Regions from separate parts of the Methyloceanibacter sp. wino2 genome, predicted to be linked through region 2. Evidence: riboswitches for the same ligand, from Rfam matches in the RefSeq annotation. Region 2 holds a riboswitch; the other holds the start of a gene.

What was found. A riboswitch is a leader RNA that binds a small molecule or an ion and turns the genes downstream of it on or off. The one in region 2 is predicted to bind cobalamin.
Positions count from the first base shown of each region.
Region 1: another riboswitch for cobalamin. It lies ahead of DCY11_RS16030 (carbohydrate porin); the one in region 2 lies ahead of DCY11_RS06065 (carbohydrate porin).

Region 1 covers NZ_CP028960.1:882,041-892,158, forward strand. The annotation lists gene DCY11_RS04050 (efflux RND transporter periplasmic adaptor subunit) at 1-628, opposite strand, end outside; gene DCY11_RS04055 (TolC family protein) at 618-1,997, opposite strand; gene DCY11_RS04060 (TonB-dependent siderophore receptor) at 2,644-5,100, opposite strand; gene DCY11_RS04075 (carbohydrate porin) at 5,618-6,355, opposite strand; gene DCY11_RS16030 (carbohydrate porin) at 6,339-7,013, opposite strand; cobalamin riboswitch at 7,118-7,320, opposite strand; gene DCY11_RS04085 (MerR family DNA-binding protein) at 7,755-8,075, shown strand; gene DCY11_RS04090 (DUF411 domain-containing protein) at 9,255-9,695, shown strand; gene DCY11_RS15420 (hypothetical protein) at 9,883-10,118, shown strand, end outside.
Region 2 covers NZ_CP028960.1:1,306,392-1,316,509, reverse strand. The annotation lists gene pbpC (penicillin-binding protein 1C) at 1-133, opposite strand, end outside; gene DCY11_RS06080 (alpha-2-macroglobulin) at 133-5,349, opposite strand; gene DCY11_RS06075 (LysR substrate-binding domain-containing protein) at 5,509-6,438, opposite strand; gene DCY11_RS06070 (imelysin family protein) at 6,708-7,985, shown strand; cobalamin riboswitch at 8,222-8,433, shown strand; gene DCY11_RS06065 (carbohydrate porin) at 8,534-9,934, shown strand; gene DCY11_RS06060 (di-heme oxidoredictase family protein) at 10,075-10,118, shown strand, end outside.

The DNA.
Region 1 (10,118 bases), 420 kb from region 2:
AATTCTCCCATGCCAAGTCTCGCCGCTCCAGATCAGCGAGATACGCTGATTTCATTTCCGCGAGCTCTCGACTATGAACGACCGCGAGGACCTCGTCCTCCTCGACAACCTCACCTTCTGACACCGACACACTGCTAACCACGCCAGCAACGCGGGGCACGACGTGAACCACCCGATCGTTGTCGAATTTCACTTCTGCGGGACGCTCGATATCCATCACCATTGGGCTGTCGTCAGCGACAGCGACTTTGATACCGAGGCGCTTGAGATTTTCGACACCGAGGTCCGGCGCCCCTTCCCCTTCAGACTCGTGCTGCCCTGACGATGATTCGCCGTCGTCCGCCGGGCCACCGATTGCTGCAACTTGGTCTTTCTCGGTCTCGGTTTTTGATTGTTCGTCACTATTCTCAGCATGGGGCGGATCCGATCGGTCGGGGCCCGTTCCAGCACCGTTGATGCTGGTCTCTGCACGCTCGACACCGGTGGTCACGAGGGAATTAATCGTTGCTCTCGAGTATGGAAGCCAAACAGCAACGGCGGCCATAACCATCAAGACGACAAGAATTGCCGTCCCAATGAGCAGCCGGTTCAGCGGGCGTCGTTGATTCCCATTCTTCTCAGAAGTCATAGAGGCTGCGTCCAATCAAAGCTTCGATTCTCACCTTTGCCTTTTGGAAGTCCGCCTGCGCATTCACGATCTCCAGGCGTGTCGCAAACAGGGTTCGCTGAGAATCCAAAACGCTCAAGAGATCGAACTCTCCGGCGGCATAGCCCTTGTTCGTGTCTGCGTAGACTTCTTGAGCGGTAGGCAGGATCTGTTTCTGCAGGGCCTCAAGCTTTCGGGAGGCAACCACAAGGTCGCCGTAGGCCTCCAGCATCTGGGAATTCACATCGATTCTTGCGGCCATTGTCTCGCGTCGCGCCTTGAAAACGCGGGTTTGTGCGGCAGCGATATTGCCCTGATTGCGATCAAATACCGGTAGCGGAATCGAGAGGCCAACTAGGGCTCCCGTTTCGTCAGCGTCCCTTACGTTCCGCGCGCCAGCGCCGACAGTCAGGTCGGGTATCCGTTTGGACTTCTCTAACCTAAGAACGGCCTCCCGCTGCATCATCTCGGTCGTCCAGCGTGCAACGTCAGGATTCGAAGACAAAAAAGCGCTGAGTTGGTCTGCCGACGGCAGACGAGTGCCCGTCGCCAAGTCACCCTTGACGTACTCAAAGTCTGCGCTGCGCGCACCCCAGTTGTTCGCGAGCCGGCGGCGTAGAACGCCAAGGAGCGATTTTTCTTGACTTAGCTGGGACTGCGCACGAATGACTTCGATCTCGGTTCTCTTTAGGTCAACCGCACTTATCGTTCCGGCATCCACCCGTTCGTTCACCGCTTTCTTGAGCTGTCTGGCCACGCCCTCGAGCTCGCCAAGGATCTGAATCCGTCGTTGGCTTCCCAGAACGTCGACAAAGTCCTCCGCAGTGTTGCTCGCTGTCCGCAGACGCACAGCTTCGTAATCCCATTCCGCGACCCCGACATCGAGCTCGGCGGCCCTGATACGCTTTAGCCGCTTTCCGCCAAGAAGAATGACCTGAGAGAGCTCCAAAGTAGATTCCTGAACATCCTGTCCGACATTCTGTACATCTCCCGTGATGACAGGGTTTGGTCTAAGGCCCGCCTGAACAGTTTCCGCGCGCTTGGCATCAACCTCGATCGACGCAGCCTCCAAGGCCGGGCTGTAACGGAGAGCGCGCCGAACCGCATCGCTCAGCGTGACCGTGCCAGTATAAGTTGCCTGCGAGTCCGGATAGCGCGATGCGTTCGCGTAGCGAACGACAGTCTTATCGGCTGGCGTGACCGCTGAGACGTCCGTCTCGGCGTTTAGGCGGCTTCCATCCGCCAAGGTGGATGGCCCGCCATCGAGATAGGAAACCGGCTGCTTGTAGCAGGCGGACAGCGAAAGCGTCAGAATCAAGATGATAAACCGTCGTATTTTTGTTGCGATCATTTCCCCCCCCATACACGGCGATAGATGACTGCGCGCTTGATGCACGCGAAGTCAGTGCCTGTAATCGGAGAGAGTTAGATCAGCAGCACAACGGTGCGGAGATGGGCGAGTTGGCTGGCGACAACACCAGTCCAAGTGCGGACCACTTCCAAGGGAGATTCGGAGCCATCAAAATAATTATGCGAAATGATCGCTGAGGCAGTCGGATTCTTCGATGGCGATGCAAGCGAAGCCAATTTCTTTGGAACTTCAGCGAGCTGCAATACATCATAATTTAGGCAGCGTCCGCCTTCCACGCAAAGCTCACGCACCTGAGAAGAAAACCTGGACGTCTCATGATGATGGCTGGACGCCGCGCTTTCGATAGCGTTGTGCCCGTTGAGGCCCACACACCAGACTAGCGACGCTCCCACGGCTGAAGCCGGAAGAAGGAGTGCCACCAACGCGAAAATGGCGAACTTGCGTGCTCTATGCATGAGATTTATAGACGAAGTAGGCCCCTAACTAACCTACGAAAGTTAGAGGGAATTCAAGGCCGAATCAAGACTTCACCACTGCGACAGCGAAGGATGGGCGGGGGCGTCCACGGCCCTCCTGATCACAGCGAGCGGACGGGTCAGAGTGGACCTCTAGCGGTTTCTAGATCCTACCACTTCGCCTTCATGGTCACGAAGGCCGAGGTCGGCGCCCCGTAGGAGATGTTGTTGTTGTTGTGCGAGGAGATCCAGTACTCGGTGTCGAACATGTTCTCGACATTGAGCTGCGCGGACCAGTGCTCGTTGATGTCGTAATAGACGGCACTGTCGAACCGCGTGTAGCTCGGCACCTTAACCGCGTTGTTCGCCTCGGCGAACCAGCCCGCCTGGTAGATGACGCCGAGGCCCACGCCCCATTTCTTGGTGAGCTGGTACTTGTTCCACATCGAGAAGGTGTCGACCGGGACGGACTCCACCGAGTTGCCGACCAGGGAGAGATCGTCGCCGGCGAAGAGGATCTCGGAGTCCGTGTGGGCATAGCCGCCGAACACCTGCCACTTGTCGGTGACGTAGCCGCTGATCTCGATCTCCTTGCCCCGCGTCCGGGTCAGGCCGCGCGCGAAGGTGTCGGGACCGATGGTCACCGCCTGGTTGTCGCGGTCCAGGCGGTAGATCGCGCCCTGCAACAGCAGGCGCGGCATGATCGTCCACTTGAAGCCCGTCTCGTAGTTCTCGAACGTCTCCGGCTCCAGATCCGACGCCGTGACGCTGAGTTCGCCGAAATTGTCGCCATTCGCCGGCAGGAACGACTTGGCGTAGCTCGCATAGAAATGCAGGCTCTCCCACGGCTTGACGACGCCGCCGACGCGGGGCGACCACTCGTCGTCGACGCGCGAGGTCTGGAAGCCGTTCAGCGTATCCTCGAAGCTGACGTCGAAGCGGTCGAAGCGGATGCCGCCGATCAGCTCGAAATAGCGCGTGATCTCGAACTGATCCTGGATGAAGGCGCTCGACGTATCGAGGTCGGTGAAACGGCGCCGGTTCGGCCGGTTGTACAGGGTCCTGGTGAAGACCGTCGGATCGGCCACCGGCACGTCGAGGGTGAAGATGCCGGAACCCGGCGCCACGAAGACCGGCAGATTGCGGAACGCATCGTTCTTTTGCACGCCGAACTCCAGGCCGCCCACCAGCGTGTGGCGGAGGTGCTGCCCGTGCGCGAACGAATAGGAGAAGTCCGTCTGATTGACGAAGTTCTGGCGGGCTTCGATATTTTGATAGCCGTCGAGCTCCACCAGACCCGGCCCCGGCGCGTTCACCGCCGAAGATGCGAAAATGTTCTGGTAGAGCTTGTCGTAGTCCGCGAAGAAGGTGTGGTTGCGGATCTGCAGGCCGCCCGTGGTCTCGTGCTCGAGCGTCGCCGTGGCCACGTGCCCGTCGAACGTGGTCAAGCTCGCGAAGGGCTGGCCGAAATACGTCTCGAGGGGAGCCTGAAACGGCCTGCCGTCGATCGACGGACCGCCGCGGTCGATGTTCTGGTCGTGGGTCTTGTACTCGTAGCTGAAATGCAGCGTGGTCCGCTCGCCGAGCTTGAAGCCCATGGTCGGATTGATGCCGTAGCGCTCGAGCCACGAGAATTCCCGGAACGTCTCCGAGTCCTCGTACATGGCATTCAGGCGGAACGCGGCGTTGGGCGAGATCGCCTGGCCGACGTCTGCCGTCCCGCGCGCGCGGCCCCAGCTGCCGACCTGCACCGTGCCCTCGTAGATCGGAACGCCGTCGGCGCGCTTGGTGACGCGGTTGATCACGCCACCGCCGCCGCCGCGGCCGAAGATCATGGCGTTCGGGCCTTTGAGCACCTCGATGGTCTGGACGTTGTAGAGATCGCGGAACGTCTCGATGTCGTCGCGCACGCCGTCGACGAAAAAGTCCGCGGTGGTTTCCTGGCCGCGGAAGGTCAGCTGATCGCGATGCCCCTCGCCCTGCTGCACGGCGATGCCCGGAACGTAGAGCAGCGCCTGGCCGAGCGTGTTGGCGGCCTGATCCTCGGCGAGCTCCTCGGGGATGATCGAGACCGAGCCCGGGATGTTCATGATCAGCGTATTCGTCTTGGTCGCGGACGAGGTGCCCGCGGCGTAATAGCCGTCGACGCCCGACGAGCCGCGGTTCAGCGTGCTGCCGTCCACGGGGAGATCGAAGATCGCCTCCTCGATCGCGTCCTGGGAGGCGTAGCCGCCGTCGGCCGTGGCGGCGGGCGCGCTCACGGGAGCGCTCGCGGTGGTGCGCGGCGCGGGGCGGGGCCGCGGCCTCGGCTCAGGGTCGGGCTCCGCCTCGACCACGGCGGGCGCGGCCTCAATGTCGGGATCCTGCTCGACGATCACCGGAGGGACCTGGGTGTCGGCTCCAGGATCGGGGCTGCCGCCCGTGGCGGCGGGGGCGCCGTTGCCGGTCACGCCCGATTCTAGGCCGCCCTCTCCGGTTGTTTTCCCGGTCTCCTGTGCATGAACTATTTCACCCGATAGGGCAATGAGCGCCGCAGAGGCCGCCAAGGCGAGCAGCCGCTCTCTAACTTCGCTGAGTTTCCTGGACGAACGCGACGCGGAATGCGCCGCCGTGACACGGAGTTCCATTTACTGCCCCCCGGCTCTGATCGACCTTGGGGCGCGCCTCATCTCACGCGAAACTGCTCCCCTCAAATCCACAGGCAACGATATTAGGGTTCGAGTGCTGCGCATAATGAAGGGTTTTCAACTTAATATATGAACAAAATTCATTTTTAGGATAGTGACCAGGCAGTAGAGGACCTCAACCGATTTCTGGCGTCACGCACACGAAGGTTTAGTTACCCTGTGCCTACATCTGGTTGGGTTGGTCTCTCGAGGACGGCAATTCGCGCTATAAGCTCAGACTTTGCCTTGGTGCAGGATCACGTCACCCTTTTTTTTATCCTGGCGCCCTACCACCCGGCCTTCATCGTCACAAAGGCCGACGTCGGCGCCCCCGAAAGAGATGTTGTTGTGCAAGGAGATCTAATACCCGGTGCCGAACATGTTCTCCGCATTGACGCGCTCTTTTCTAGCCTGTTTCGCGATTTTGAATCGCCGCCCGATTTCACATGAGTTTCTACTCGTCACGCTATTCCTGGGATCAGTAATTGATGATGCTCCTCATCCCAACGACCAACGCATTCTCGACTTTTTGGTTGGGTGTATCGTTGAATAGATTGGGCACCGAGCCTCCGGGATTATGGATGTATTGCACCACTGGCTGTATCGCCCAGCCAGATACGATCTCTGCAATGTAGTTCAACTCGAGGATTAGTTCATAATCGCGAATGATATGCAGCCCCGCCTTGCGGTCGAGATCGGAGGCTTCGTTCGAAATACCGGAATACGCGACGCCTAGAGCGATGCCGTCATGAGGGCGCCCGGGCACCCATCCGTCGAAGACAATGCCAACATCAGCATAAGTGTCGACCTGATTGCGGTCAGCCGGGCTAAGGATCGCTCGGGCGAAGGCCGATACACCTCCTGTGCCGCATTGGCCTTCTGGTTGATAGAGCACCTGATCGACTACCACATAGACGGCTTGGTTTCCTTCATGGCGAGACGCAGAAAGCCCCTGCGCGAGCGGGTGTATTGGATCATCGAACTCGCCAAAATCGTACCAGCCGCCAAGTTTGACCGTGCCGGACGGGCAGCTGCCGTTGCCGTAGGAATAGTCGGCCTCGAAGAGCAACAAGGGGGGATCGTTAAGGCGAAAATCGAAGCCGTGCGCGTTACACTGCCCGGGATCACGTTCCTCGGCGCAGGGACCGGCTGGATCACTATCATAAATCCCAAATTTCAGTTGGAATAGGTCCTGAACTTCAACAGCGACGCGCACCCCTGGTGATGCAAACGGATAGATGGGACCGCCAAAAAGGAAGGTTGTCGGAGCTGAGAGTCGTCCAGCCAAAGGTAGAGGCGATGAATCTCGCAGCCACCTCCGAAATGAGAAATTCACTGTCGGCACCCAGCTGGCCGAGACGGATAGAGGCGTGCCCGTCATAGAAAGCCTGTTCAAGCCAAAGCTCATGCAGACGCGTGGAAGGGAATGCCTCTATGTTGCTAACGCTGACGATGCTGCCGATGTTTTCAGCAGTGATGCTGGTGCCGTGAATTTGATAGAAATCTATATGGAAACTCAACCCTCGTGCACCGGTGAGGTTCTCAAGATCGGCATCGAGGTATCCCTCGAGAAGTCCTGCGTAATGTACGCTTTGCTCCATTCCTCCTGAGACGTTGCCTAGCACGTCGCTGGTGTAGTCGATGCCGTAAGAAACTCCCTGCCGGGCAAGGACATTGCGTACACTTCGAGGATCTCCATATCCTGGCAGACTCGTTGCAATCGAGGGCTCCGGGATCCCCGGCGGCAGCTCACCTATCCCGTCTGGAAGACGGACATGTGGATGATGCTGCTGATCGGCCCATGAACCGTTAGCGATAAGAAACGGACTTGCGAATAAAGTTGTGACGAGACAAATGGCCGTGATCGACTTCACGATAGGATTTCCATCCATGTGCGCCTGCGGCGCGAAGCCTTCACGGATGGAACGCGAACTAGCGCTTCCCTTCTTCGCCTGCGAGCACCCCGCTCGCACGACGCCGATCAGGCACCTGTGACGGCAGGTCTCCTGGCTCGCGGGTCGCTGCCTAGACGCCGTCTTCCCGGGTTTCCCCCAGTGACATGTTGGCGCTCGGCTTGCCGCTCACAGTTGCGGGGGCAGCTGCGGACTTAGCTGGCATTATGCCAACTTCTCCACATTCCCTTTTCATCCTCATAGAGGAACCGTCTTGCAAATGATTATCAGTAGATTCCAACTTCGTCAATTCGCCAGTTCCTGCTTGGCAGGCGGATGGTCCCGAGGCACTGCCAGGCCGTTGCTCAGCGCAGGCTAATGCATGCAAAAGGACGCCCCGCCAGTTGGGGCTAGCGGGGCGTTGATGTACGGCATTCGTATGTGACTGCCGTACATAGATCAGGCTGGCTCTCCGGTAGCAAAGCGCCTTCTCGCTTATTGGTCGTTCAGGAATGGCAACCAGCCACTCGGGCCGGCTCACACGAAACGCTGAACGGTCAAAGTGGTGATGATCGGCTAGTGGGTGATGATGACATCCTTCACGGTGGAGTATGACCTTTACGACAGCGTGCAACGTTGTGTCCAATAAGAAGGCAATCGCTCCCCAGTTCTACCTTTTTTCGTTCGACCATTAACATCGAGACGATTAGATACTACGAACGCGTGGGGCTGCTTGATGCTCCGCCCCGCACTCGGGGTGGGCTTCGCATGTACGACCGGCATCATACTCGACGCCTGACCTTCATTCGTCGCAGCCGTGAACTCGGCTTTTCGTTGGACGACATTTGCACATTGATCAGTCTCTCAGGGCGAAATCAGGATTGCGCTGCAAGGGAGTTGACTCTTCGGCACGTGGATCAGGTGCAGGGCAAAATCGCCAACCTAAAGCGGTTGGAGAGAGCACTAAAAAGTCTGGCCGAGGCGTGTAAGCCCGGCGATCAAAAATCGTGCCCCATCTTCGATGCTCTAGCCGGGCAAAGTTAAGTGGCGGCTTACCGACTGCAACTGCGCTGAAGTGTCATAAGCAAGTGCAAGCGACGACGACACTGGGGTCGGATGCCAGTGCCAAATATTTGATCACGAGACCCTTGATGTTTTTGGCAGAGAGATCATTCTGATGAGATGGTCACGTTCGTCAGTCGGCTCGCTTTCGCCATCTTCCTCACCGTAAGTTCGCACGCAGTGGCGGGCTTGAGCCACGCTCAACCTATTGTCGGTGCTGTCGACTTGATCACGGCTACCAATCTTGGGGCTGGCGAGTGCGACCATTGCGATGGCTGTAGCAAGCCTTGTGTTGTGCCGGTCGTTTGCAATAGTCCCTGCTCGCCCATGGCTTTGCCGTTGACCTGGACGGAAGAAGCCGCCTCTAAAACTACCTCCCTCAAATCAACTGAAGGTTCGCGGTTCAGAAGCGCGGTGATCCGCGCTCCTACACCACCTCCTCGCTTTTTCCACTTCGTCTGAGCAGTCCCTGGAGTGGGCCTGCCTAGTCATGGGACCCCCGCCTTTTGGGGGCGTTCCGTCGTTCATGCGGCGGTCGAACAACCATCGATGCCCAAAGGAGTGGAAAAATGTATCGATCACTAGCAGTCGTCCTGACTGGAGTAGCGTTTGTCGCTGTAAGTCTATCGTCGGACGTCGCCACCGCGCACCACAACGCCTATCACAACTTGGGAAAGTGTGGTTCCGCGGTCGAGTGTCCGGGTCAGAAGCAAGGGACCCAAACGAAAAGCTCTAACCGTTAGACTTCGATAGAAAGGGTCGGCCGGGCCTTATCCGATAGGCCTGGCCGATCCCACAAAGACCGATGCTCAAGCGCCGGGTATAATCGAACGCTTGGGCATATGGCAAAGATGATGGCCACCAGCGTTGCGTCAGGGATCTTCGCCGCGTGTATTAGTCTGAATTATCAAAGAGTGCAGCCTCTACAGCAGTCCTAGGAGGATTGAATCATGAGCGAGATGATGAATAACGGAATGATGTGGGGTATGGGAATTTGGTGGCTGATCATCGGTACCATCGCCGTGCTCGTTATTGCGGCCTTAGTCAAGTACCTGTTCTTTCGCTGAGAAGGACAGGGCGAGTGCGACCGAAGTCTCGCCCCTCAATGGGGTTACACTTGGCACGCTTGCCTTTGCCATCTGCATTGTAAGGAGTATCCGGATGAAACACGCCATGAGAATAATTGCCGCGTTGGTGTTTGCCTTCGTCACCGACTCAGCCTTTGCGCAGACTTTAGAAGGGACATTCTACAAGCAACAGCAGTGCACGTGCTGTGAGGCCCACGCAGACTACCTGCGCAAAAGCGGCTTCGAGCTGGATATAACGTCAGTGAACAACTTGGCTGAGATGAGCCTTGATGCCGGTGTGCCCGAGGGCTTTCAAGGTTGCCATCTTATCAAGCTGAACGGCTACGTTTTTGAGGGGCACCTGACCAGCGAAATCATAAAGAGGTTTCTGGCTGAAAAGCCACGGGACACCATTGGTCTCAGCATTCCCGGCATGCCAAGCGGCGTTCCCGGAATGGAAGGTCCAAAGGAGGGACCAATCAAGGTTTATGCTGTGAAGAAGGACGGCACCACATCGATCTACGCCACTCAGTAATTATTAAACAGTGGCCTCGCCTGTACGAAGCTCTCGACCGCCTGCCGGGGGATTTGCGCTAATCAGCGCGACCACGACTTGGGAGTACTGGGAGGCGGTGCGTCAGTTCTGGGTCAAAAGCGGGCGTCAAGGGCTCACAGCGAGTTCACTTGACCAGCATACGGTCGGCGGTTACGCCAACTGCAGCATGAGGAGTTTGCGCATCATAGTCGATGCCGTCGTGGCGTTGTCGCTGGCCGCCCTGCCGGTCTCGGCCGTCGCAATGCCCTCAGCCGTGGCGGCTGGAGTGGCGGCCGGCATGCCCGATGCGTCCGATATGGCGGCGCACACGAATTGCTGTGCCGAGTCCAAACACTGCGAAAAGCAACCTAAGAACGGCTGCGGCGAATCCAGCGCGTGCCTCCTTAAATGCACCGTGCTCTC
Region 2 (10,118 bases):
TGCCGAGCGGCGGCGGCCCGAACGTGTCGGCAAGGCCGACAAGCGCGCCCGCGACGATGGCGGTGCACCACAACGCGCCGACCGCCGCGTAAGCGAGGCGGCGGCGCCAGTTGCGTCTCTGCGGAGTCCCCATCAGCGCGCCGTTACCTTCACCGTGCCCGTCGCCGTCCGGCCGAAGCGGTCGGGCTGATACATATCTTCGACACTTGCCTGCGGCAGCACATAAGTGCCCGGCGAGACGGCGCGCACGATATAGGCGACGCGGTAGACGACCGGGCTCTTCGCGGTGCGGTCGAACGCCGCCACGAAGCGGTCGTCACGGAACGCCGTGTGCACCGGACGTGCCGCATGGGTGATCCAGGGCAGTCCGCCCGTGTCCGCCGACGAGACCAGCTTCGGATTGTCGATCTCGAAGCCCGCGGGCACGTGGTCGGTCAGGGCGACCCGCGCGAATTGCGGCTTGGCTTCCGTCACGGAGAGCAGAACCACATAGCGTTCGTTCTGCTTGGCCTCGGCGATGTCGACCTCCTGGCCGTCCAGCGTGTGGAAGGTGCGCTCGAGCGCAAAGCCGCTGTCGGTTGCGGGCTCGGGCGATGTCGGTGCGCCGGAAACAGAGAACACCACGTCGACGGGCGCGCTGCCGCGATTGGTCACCGCGACCGGACTGATGCCGAGGTCCTCTTCGCTGTAGTCCCGATAGAGCGGGCCGCTCTGCGGGATAGGCTCGGCCGCGCCCGATGCGACGTCGAGCTCGACGCCCTGGTTCCCGAGAGCGCGCGCGGCCAGGATGAGCCAGGCGTCTTCCTGCGTCGATGTGCGGGTCACGGCCTTGCGGGCAACGCCGATCTCTTTCGTGGCACTGACGAGGATCGGCTCCGCCGCTTTGCCTTCGGCGGCGAGGGTCACCACCGTGGCCGCGTCCCGCAGCCGCGATCCGAAGTCGACACGGCCGTTCGTCGTCACGATCTCATCGGGAAGCGCACTTGCGGCGACGCGGAACGCTTTCTCGGCACGCACGCGGTCGCCGAGCATGGCGAGCGCCGCGCCGATTTCGGCCTGCGCCGCAGGCGAACCCAGCTGGCTCATCTTCACGTCGGCCACGTAACGCAGATCGCCCACCGGCGCCGCCCCGTTCCGCGCCAACACATAGAGCGCGTAAGACAGGGCTAGACCGCCGTCATTGGAGACGTCCGGCGCGGTGCTCACATAATTGCGCAAGCGGTTGATCGCGAGCTTGAAGCGCTCGTCGGGGATGGCGTGGCCTTGGGCCCGCGCGCGCGTCAGGAAGTCGGCGACATAGGCATCGAGCCAAGCATCGCCGCCGCCGGGCGACCACAGGCCGAAGCCGCCTTCGTAGCCCTGACGGGCCAGCACGGTCTCGATGGCGGTATCGATGCGCTTGGCCGTATCCGGGTCTGGCGTTTGTTCCGTCTCCAGCTCGCTCAAGTAAAGGAGCGGGAGCGCGCGGCTCACGATCTGCTCGGTGCACCCCAGCGGGTAGCGGTCGAGCGCCGCCAGCCGGCCGGTGACGTCGAGCGCCGCGGTCGGCGTCACGGAGAGTGCGAGGCTGCCCGTTCCCGGCACGAGATTGGCGAACACATCATTGGAGAGCGTGATGCTCTTGCCGGGTGCAAGCGGTGTCACCGTACGGCGCGCAAAGATCTGCGTGGCCGGTTGCACCTCGATCGTGTAGCGCCGCGCGACCTCGAAGCTCTCGGGGCCGCTCACGGTGATGTCGACGCTGCCTTCGCCGACGCCGAGTGCCGCAAGCTCGAAGGACGCGGCCTTGCGCGTCTTGGCGTCAATGCCGAGCACGCTCTCCGTCTTGGGCAGCGCAATGGGACCTGTCGCGGCCAGCGCGATTGTGTAGTCGCCGCTCGCGCCTTCGACATTGTCGAGGTCAAGGCGCAGCGTCGAGCGGTCGCCCATGAGCAGGAAGCGCGGAAGCGTGGTCGTCACCACCACGGGGTCGCGCACGATCACGTCGCCCGACCCGTGTCCAACTTGGGTCTTGTTCCAGGCGACGGCCATGACCCGCGCCGTTCCCGTGAAGGCGGGAATGTCGAATTCGATCTCCGCGGTGCCGTCGTCGCCGACAGTGACGATGCCCGAGTAGAGCGCAAGCGGCGGCCCGGACGGGGGGCTGCCCTGGAGCGTTCCGGCGCCGCCATCGCCGCCGGTCCTGATCTGGCCGCGCGTTCCTTGCATGCCGTCGATCAACTGCCCGTAGAGGTCGCGGACCTCGGAAGAAAGCTTGCGTTGGCCGAGATAGTATTCGTCCGGGTTCGGCGGCTCGTAGCCGGTGAGATTGAGGATGCCCACGTCGACCGCCGAAACGACGATGTGCGCCTGCTCGCCCGGCACGAGGTTCGTGAGCTTAACCGGCACGAGCAGCTTCGAGTTGGGGCGGATGAGATCGGGCAGGTCCATCGCGACGCCGATCGTGTTCTGCGCCTTGTCGATGCTGAACCATTGCGTGCCGATGGCCCGGCCCGGCATGCGCTTGGCCGCCGCATCGAGCGGACGGCGGAGCGTCGCCAGCACATAGGCGCCCGTCCCCCAGTCCGAACCGACGGTGAGCGGGATCGTCGTGAGGCCGGGTTCGACATCGGCCGTGCTCTGGGTGAGGAGCCTGTCGCCGATCACAGAAAGCGTGACGGTGCCGGCGGCGCGCGCGGTCACGGCGACGTTCATCGTGTCGCCTTCCGCATAGCCGGACTTATCCAGCGCGATCTCGAGGCGGTCGGGCGTATCGGCGCTGGCCTCAGCGTACCAGCCGGAGTCGAAGCCGTAGGTCGTGACGGGACCGAGCGGGTCGGGGCTTTCGACCTCGAGCCGGTAGCGGCCCCAGGAAGCAGGCATCTCGATCGATGCGGGCGCGTCCGCGCCTGCGTCGATCACGCCGTTCGCGACACGGCGCGTGACCTTGATGGGCTCGTAGTTCCAGCTGCCGTATTGGCGGTACCACTGGTACTTCCGCTCAATGCGCAGCAGCTGCCATTTCAGGCCTTTGCTCGCCAGTTGCGTGCCGTCGGGCGCGACCATCACCACGTCGAACTTGGCGATGTCGTTGTCGCTCAGGGCCGTGCCCTTAAAGAGAGGCTTCACGCCGATCATGTCCGCCTTCGGCTCGATCGGCAGCGTCAGATCGTGCTCGACCGCGCGGCCGCCGGGCTCCGCGAGGCGCACCACGATCTTGGCTTGAAGCGGGCGCGATGCGGCGGGCAAGGCGCCGAGCGCCACGTCGAACGTAGCTTGGCCATTGGCGTCCGTTTCAGGGAGATCCGCGAGCGGCAGCGTCTCGACGGTGAAATTCTCGCCGCTGTCGGCGTCCTTGGTGCCGAACACAAAGCCGTCGTATCCGGGCCGGGCGCTGGTGGCCGTGACCTTCAATTCGCCGTCGACCGGAAGTCCCGATGCCGGCGCCCCGTACAGGAAGCGGCCGTCGAGGGCGATCTTGGCGGGGGCAGCTTGCGACAGGCTTTTCGCATCGGTGGAGATGTCGAATTCGAGCCGCTCTGGCACATAGTCTTCGACGAGGAAGCTCGTCTCGCCGATCGGCGCCGCCTTCGGATCCGAATAGACCTTGACCCGGTACGTGCCGGTCTGGGCGGCGGCGATGAGCGGCAGATCGACGGACAGGCCGCCGACCCCTGCGTCCTGCGCGACTATGCGGCGATACTCGATGCCGTCCGGCCGGTCGACAACGAGTGTCGCGTTTAGGTCCGGCACGGCGATCCCCGCAGCGTTCCGGAGCAGAGCCGTGATGTGCACGGTCTCGCCGGTGCGGTAGACGCCACGCTCGGTGAAGACGAAGGAGTCGAGGCCCTTCGGCGCATCCCGCCCCGCCACGCCCCGGTCGGTCAGATCAAAGCCCGGTGTCTTCAGGTTGAGGAAGGCGTAATCGCCTTCCGTGGCGCCCGTCACCAGCAGCGCAGGCGCAAGGCCGCCCTTACCGCGCGCGAGACCCGGCGCGAACGTCACTGCGCCGTCCGCATCGGTCGTTGCTGTGCCGAGAACCTCGTTGTTGCGGGCGATCAGCCGCAGTTCGATGCCGGAGATCGGCTCCGTCGTGGCGAGCGAGTTGACGAAGGCATGAATACCGTCCGAGCCGGAATAGGCCGTCAGCCCGTAGTCCGAGACAACGAACCATTGGGTCGCGCGCTCGCCGTAGTCGTCGCCCGGAACGTCGGAGGGCCGCGCGGCGAGGATATAGATGCCGGGCGCCAAGTGGGGCACGGCCTCGCTGATCGGGAAGGCCGTCGTCACGTCCTTGTTCAGGTCCTTCTTGACCTTGAGCGAACCGCTCCAAACTTCCTCGCCGCTTTCATCCGCGATGTTTTCGAGGCTGTAACCGTAGAGATTGCGCTGAAAGTCGTAGCCGAGCACGGTCCCCAGCAGATTGCGGTCGCCGATGCGATACAGCGTGACGTCGAGTGCGCCGGTATTGACCGACTGGAGCGGAATGCCCTGCTGCCCGGTGCTGGGCAGTACGTACGCCTTGCCCACGGGCCGTACCGACGGCGTGCGATCGCGCACATAGATCGTGAACGGGGCGTTCTTGATGAGATCCTCGTGGACGGACGAGGGCAGCCCCGCACGCAAGGTCACATTATAGGACTCGCCGTGCTTCAGGCCCTCCACGCAAAGCTGCTTGTCATCGAGCGACAGGGCCGGTTTGTCCTCGCCGGCGACGGCGACGAATGGAGCGTAGTCCGCGCGCGCAAGCAGAGGCTCGGTGAACTGGAAACATGCCCGGGGTGAGGTCGCGTCGGAATCCACGCTGAAATCGGCGACCCGGAATCCGTATTTCTCGCGAAGCTGAGCGTAGGTGGCCGCCAGGCCCGGATCGTCGTCGAGCGTGGTGGCAAGCCGCAGCGCGTTCAGCGCCGGACGCCACTCGCTGCCCTTGGCGAACGCGTTGGCGAGAGACCCGAGTGCGGCGGCTTGGCCCTTCGGTGTCTTCGCCTGTGTGTAGGCGATATAGGCGGCAGTTCTGGCTTCGCGGTAGCGCTCGCTGCCATCGTCGTCTTCGTCCGGCGGGATGGCCAGCCAGATGTCGGCAAGGCGCCGCCAAGCCTCGGAGTCGTTCGGCGCGGCGGTAACGATCTGCCCATAGATAAAGGCGGCGTTCCCGAGAGACTGCTTCCGCAGCTGCACGGCGGCCTGCTCCTTCAGCATCGGCACGGGCCGCTCGATGGTGCCGGACTCGTTCTTGAGGTCGACTTTGAGCGTGATGGCCGCTTCGTCCAGCGCGTCGTCTTGATAGGTCTTGTCGGCGGCGAAAGCGGATAGGGAGACGCAGGCGAAAAGCACAGCGGCAAAGCCGGTGCGAAACCACACAACCATGGGTGTCCTCCAGACGCCCGGCCCTCGGCGGCGAGCGGGCGAGGAGGCCATGGTAGCGGAGCATCATGACGGAAACAATTGAGCGGTTGTGGGCCGGTCGGCCGCAACGTGACCGCGCCGCAAACGCCCGACGGACGGGCCATTGCCAATGATTTGACGCTAGCCCGCCACGTCCTGAGCCAGGAGCTCTTGGGCTAGAAGCGAGAACTCGCCGCGCAGCCATTGATGGCACTCGTCGCGGTCGTAGCTCGTGTGCCACAGGAGGCGCACGGGAAACGTCACGGGCTCGACGGGTTGCTTGATCCGCGAGAGGCCGAACTGCCGTTCCAGCAAGCTTGCGAGTGAGGCCGGGAGCGTAAGCAGGGCATCGCTGTTGAGCGTGGCCATGACGCCCACAAGCGCGGAGGAGACCTGCGACGTTCGCCGGATGTCGTGCCCCGCCTGCGCCAGCCGGTCGGCGAGACCTTGGAACCCTGGGAGGGAGTGAACGGCCACGTGCTCCGCACCGGCGAAGGCTTCGCCGTTCGGGCGCCGCTTGGAGAACGGGTGCCCCGGCCGCGCCAGGGTTGCGAGTTCGTCGTCGAAAAGCTTGGCGGCGCGTACGTCCGGCGCCTGGGCGCTCTCGCCCATGATGTCGATGACGAAGTGGCAGCGCGCGTTGCGCAACTCGTCGATAATCGACTCCATATTGGACGACGTCCAATCGACCCGGACGCTCGGCGCGCCCTCCTGCAACCGCTTGCGCAGTGGCTCGATGAGGATCAATTCGCCGGCCTCGCTGGAGGCTGCGGCAAACGCGCGCATCGTCAGCGACGGGTCGAACGGCTTGTTGGGACGAAGCAGGCTCTCCATGCCCGCGAGGATCACGTGGACCGTCGGCGCTAGTTCCTGAGCCCGGGCGGTTGGAACAAGCCTCTGCCCGGCGCGCACGAAAAGCTCATCGTCAAACAATTCCCGCAACTTAGCCAAGGCATGGCTGATGGCGGAGGCGCTGCGCCCGAGCCGTTCGGCGGCACGTGTGACGCTGGCGTCGACCAGCAGTGCATCGAGCGTCACGAGCAGATTGGCGTCGACTTCCTTAAGATGCATATCATTCAACTATTATCATGAAAACTGTTCACTTCATTCATGATAGGGCCCCCGTAGGGTTCTGGCAAGACATTCGGCCGCCCAGCCCGAGTGTCTGAAGTGTTTCAGCCCGAGCCGAAACGCTTCCTCATCTCAGCCTTGCGGCGGCCCACGGTCCCTGGCCGCTGGGCCGTCGCATCTTTCGCCCTTGTCATAGACAAAAGCGATCGAAATTGGTGATTTTAGATAGAAAACGACCGGCGAGTCGTAGCAACTTGAGAGGGAGTTCGATGTTTCGAGGACTAAAGACGATGGTGCCGGCGGCTGTCCTGGCGTTTGGCTGTTACGTCTCGCCCGCGCTGGCCGATAGCCCTAAGGACGTTTTGAAGAATTACGCCGACATCGCGCAGGCCGGATACGAAGATTCGCTTGAGACTGCCAAGACCATGCAGCTCGCGATCGACGAGTTCCTGGAGAGCCCGACGGAGTCGAACCTGCGCGCCGCCCGCGCCGCCTGGATCGCCGCGCGCCCCTCCTACATGCAGACCGAGGCCTACCGTTTCGGCAATCCGATCGTCGATGATTGGGAAGGCAAGGTGAATGCCTGGCCGCTGGACGAAGGTCTGATCGACTACGTCGCCGAGGTCTATGGTGACGAGTCGCCCGAGAACGAACTCTACGTGGCCGACGTGATCAAGAACGTCTCCCTGTCGCTCGGCGGCAAGAAGATCGATACCTCGAAGATCACGAAAGCGCTGCTTGCCGACACGCTGCAGGAAGCGGGCGGTGTCGAGGCGAACGTGGCGACGGGGTATCACGCGGTCGAGTTCCTACTTTGGGGACAAGACCTGAACGGCACGGAGCCCGGCGCCGGCGAGCGTCCCGCGTCCGACTACGATCTGAAGAACTGCTCCAACGGCAATTGCCAACGGCGCGCCGAGTACCTGAGCACCGTCACCCAACTCCTGATCGACGATCTGCAGTGGATGGCCGATCAGTGGAAAGAAGGCGGCGATGCGCGCAAGGCCGTCATGGACGCGGGCGATGAAGGCGGCCTGACCGTCATCATGACCGGTCTCGGCAGCCTGTCTTATGGCGAGCTGGCCGGCGAGCGCATCAAACTCGGCCTGATGGTGCACGACCCGGAAGAGGAGCATGACTGCTTCTCCGACAACACCCATGCCGCACACTTCTTCGACGCGCTCGGCATCCACAATGTCTACACGGGCCGCTATCGCCGCGCCGACGGCTCCGTCGTTTCGGGCCCGAGTGTCTCGGATGTGGTCAAGGCCAAGGATCCGAAAGTAGACGCCGAAGTCATCGCCGCGCTCGATGCCACCATGGACGCGATGAACACGCTCTATCTGCGTGCTCTGACCACCGAGAACTACGACCAGATGATTGGTGAGGGGAACGACGAGGGCAACAAGGTCGTCCAGGACGTGGTCGACGCTCTGCTCGTTCAGACCAAGGCGATCGAGCGGGCCGTGGCAACGCTGGATCTGAAAGCCATCGAGTTCGAGGGATCGGACAGTCTCGATGCGCCCGAGAAGGTGGGAGCTGAATAGACCAAACAGTACGGTCGGCAATAGTTGAAGAGAAATCAGCTACTGCGACGACAATCGACCTTGAGAAAAGATGACTCGGAATGTTGTATTTTACGCATTCCGAGTCGGATCAACGGCGAAAAACAGCCGAAGACGATTAGCAGAATAGAACCTGAAGCCGTTGGGGGGCTGAAAGAATGACAAAAGATCGCAGAGGGTCGGGTGCTCGACCCATTGACAGTATGAGCGCCAGAGGACAGCTTGTGGCTGTTGAAGGTTCCTCGAAGACTCGTTCCGAGAGGATGAAAAGGGAACACGGTGTGTGCCTCTATGGCGCCGAAGCCGTGGCTGCCCCCGCAACTGTGAGCGGTGAGCTCGCTGCCAAATGTGACCACTGGGCAACCGGGAAGGTCGGGCAGAAAGCGATGAACCGTGAGCCAGGAGACCTGCCTTCAACCGTGACAGGGCTGATGGGCGAACGGGGGTGTTCGCACATTGTCGGGATCTTCCGCCGGAATTCTCCGAAAGCGCTGACGCGATTTTTTAGTCACTCGGCTTCGGAGGGAAGAATGTCCGACACACAGAATTCTCCACGCGCGTTGCGCGTTCCTACAGGCTTTCAAATCGGCAAGGGGCTGCGCGCTGCGGCGTTCGGTGCGCTCGCACTCGTCCTTGCACCGGCCGCGGCCAACGCCGCCTGCGAGATCCCGGAAGATCCGTACGATCGGTTTGCCTCAGGGGCCAACGGAAAGCTCGACTTCATCGACGGCGCGAAGGGCGGCATGACCGGGTCGCTGAACAACACGGGCATCGACATCGGCGGCGCCTATGTCGCCGAGCCGTTCTACAATTGGGGCGGCACCGACGAGGGCGGCGAGTATCAAGGTGTGCTCGAGCTCTACGTCAACGCCGACATGAAGAAGCTCGGTCTGTGGGACGGTCTTTGCTTCCACGCCAATGGCTACCAGATCCACGGCAACTCCATCACGGGCTCCAATATCGGGTCCCTGATGCCGGTCACCAGCTTCGAGGCGAACGACGCGACGCGCCTGTTCGAGATCTGGTTCGAGCAGTTCCTGTTCAACGACACGGTGTCGGTCAAGGTCGGTCAGCTCGCGGCGGACGCCGAGTTCTTCTTCGCTGAAGGCGGTGGCTACTTCATCAACGGCACGTGGGGGTGGGCGCCGATCGCGGCCGAAAACAACCCCGGCGGCGGTCCGGCCTACCCGCTGGCCACGCCCGGCGTTCGTGTCGCCGTCACGCCGACGGAGCAAACCAGCCTGATGGTCGGTGTCTACAACGGTAATCCGGCTCCGGACTGCGCCGCGGACGATCCGCAAGTGTGCAACAACGACGGACTGGATTTCGGTCTGCGCGATCGGACGCTCTTGATGGCGGAAGGCGCCTACAGCTATTCGCTGGCGGGCGGTGAACTGCCGGGTTCGATCAAGATCGGTGGTTGGAACCACTTCGGGGACTTCAACCACATCTATACCGATGTAGGCGGCAACCCCATCGCGATCTCCGGCAAGGACGGCAAGCCGCTGGACAACGATTACGCTCTCTATGTGATCTTGGATCAGCTTCTGTGGCACGCGCCGGGTACGGAAGAGGGGCAGGGCCTCGGCTTCTTCACCCGCTTCGCCGGAGCGCCGGACGATCGAAACTATGTCGATTTCTACTTCGACGTGGGTGTGACCATGACGGGCATGATCCCGGGCCGTCCGAACGACGCACTGGCCATCGGTTATGCCTATTCGAGCATTTCCGATCAGGCGCAGGCGTTCAATGTTACCAACGGCGATCCGGCCGGCGAGGGCTACGAGGCCTTGATCGAGATCGCTTACACCATGGAGGTCATCGACGGCTGGACGTTGCAGCCGGACTTCCAGTACATCATGAACCCGGATGGCGGCGTAGAAGCCGACAATGCAACGGTCATTGGCGCTCGCAGCACGTTCGCGTTCTAGAAAGGTGGGCGCGTGAACACAGTACGGTTCACGCCTTCTCAGAGTCAGTCGACCCGACAGCACCGTCAAGTCACGCGAAAGCATGGCTTGGCGGTGTCCTTCTTGTTGGGGCCTGCGTACCTCTGCTGGCGGGTCTCGTATTGTACGCGCGCTCCGCCGGCGGAGCGGGCGCGCCCGACGTGCC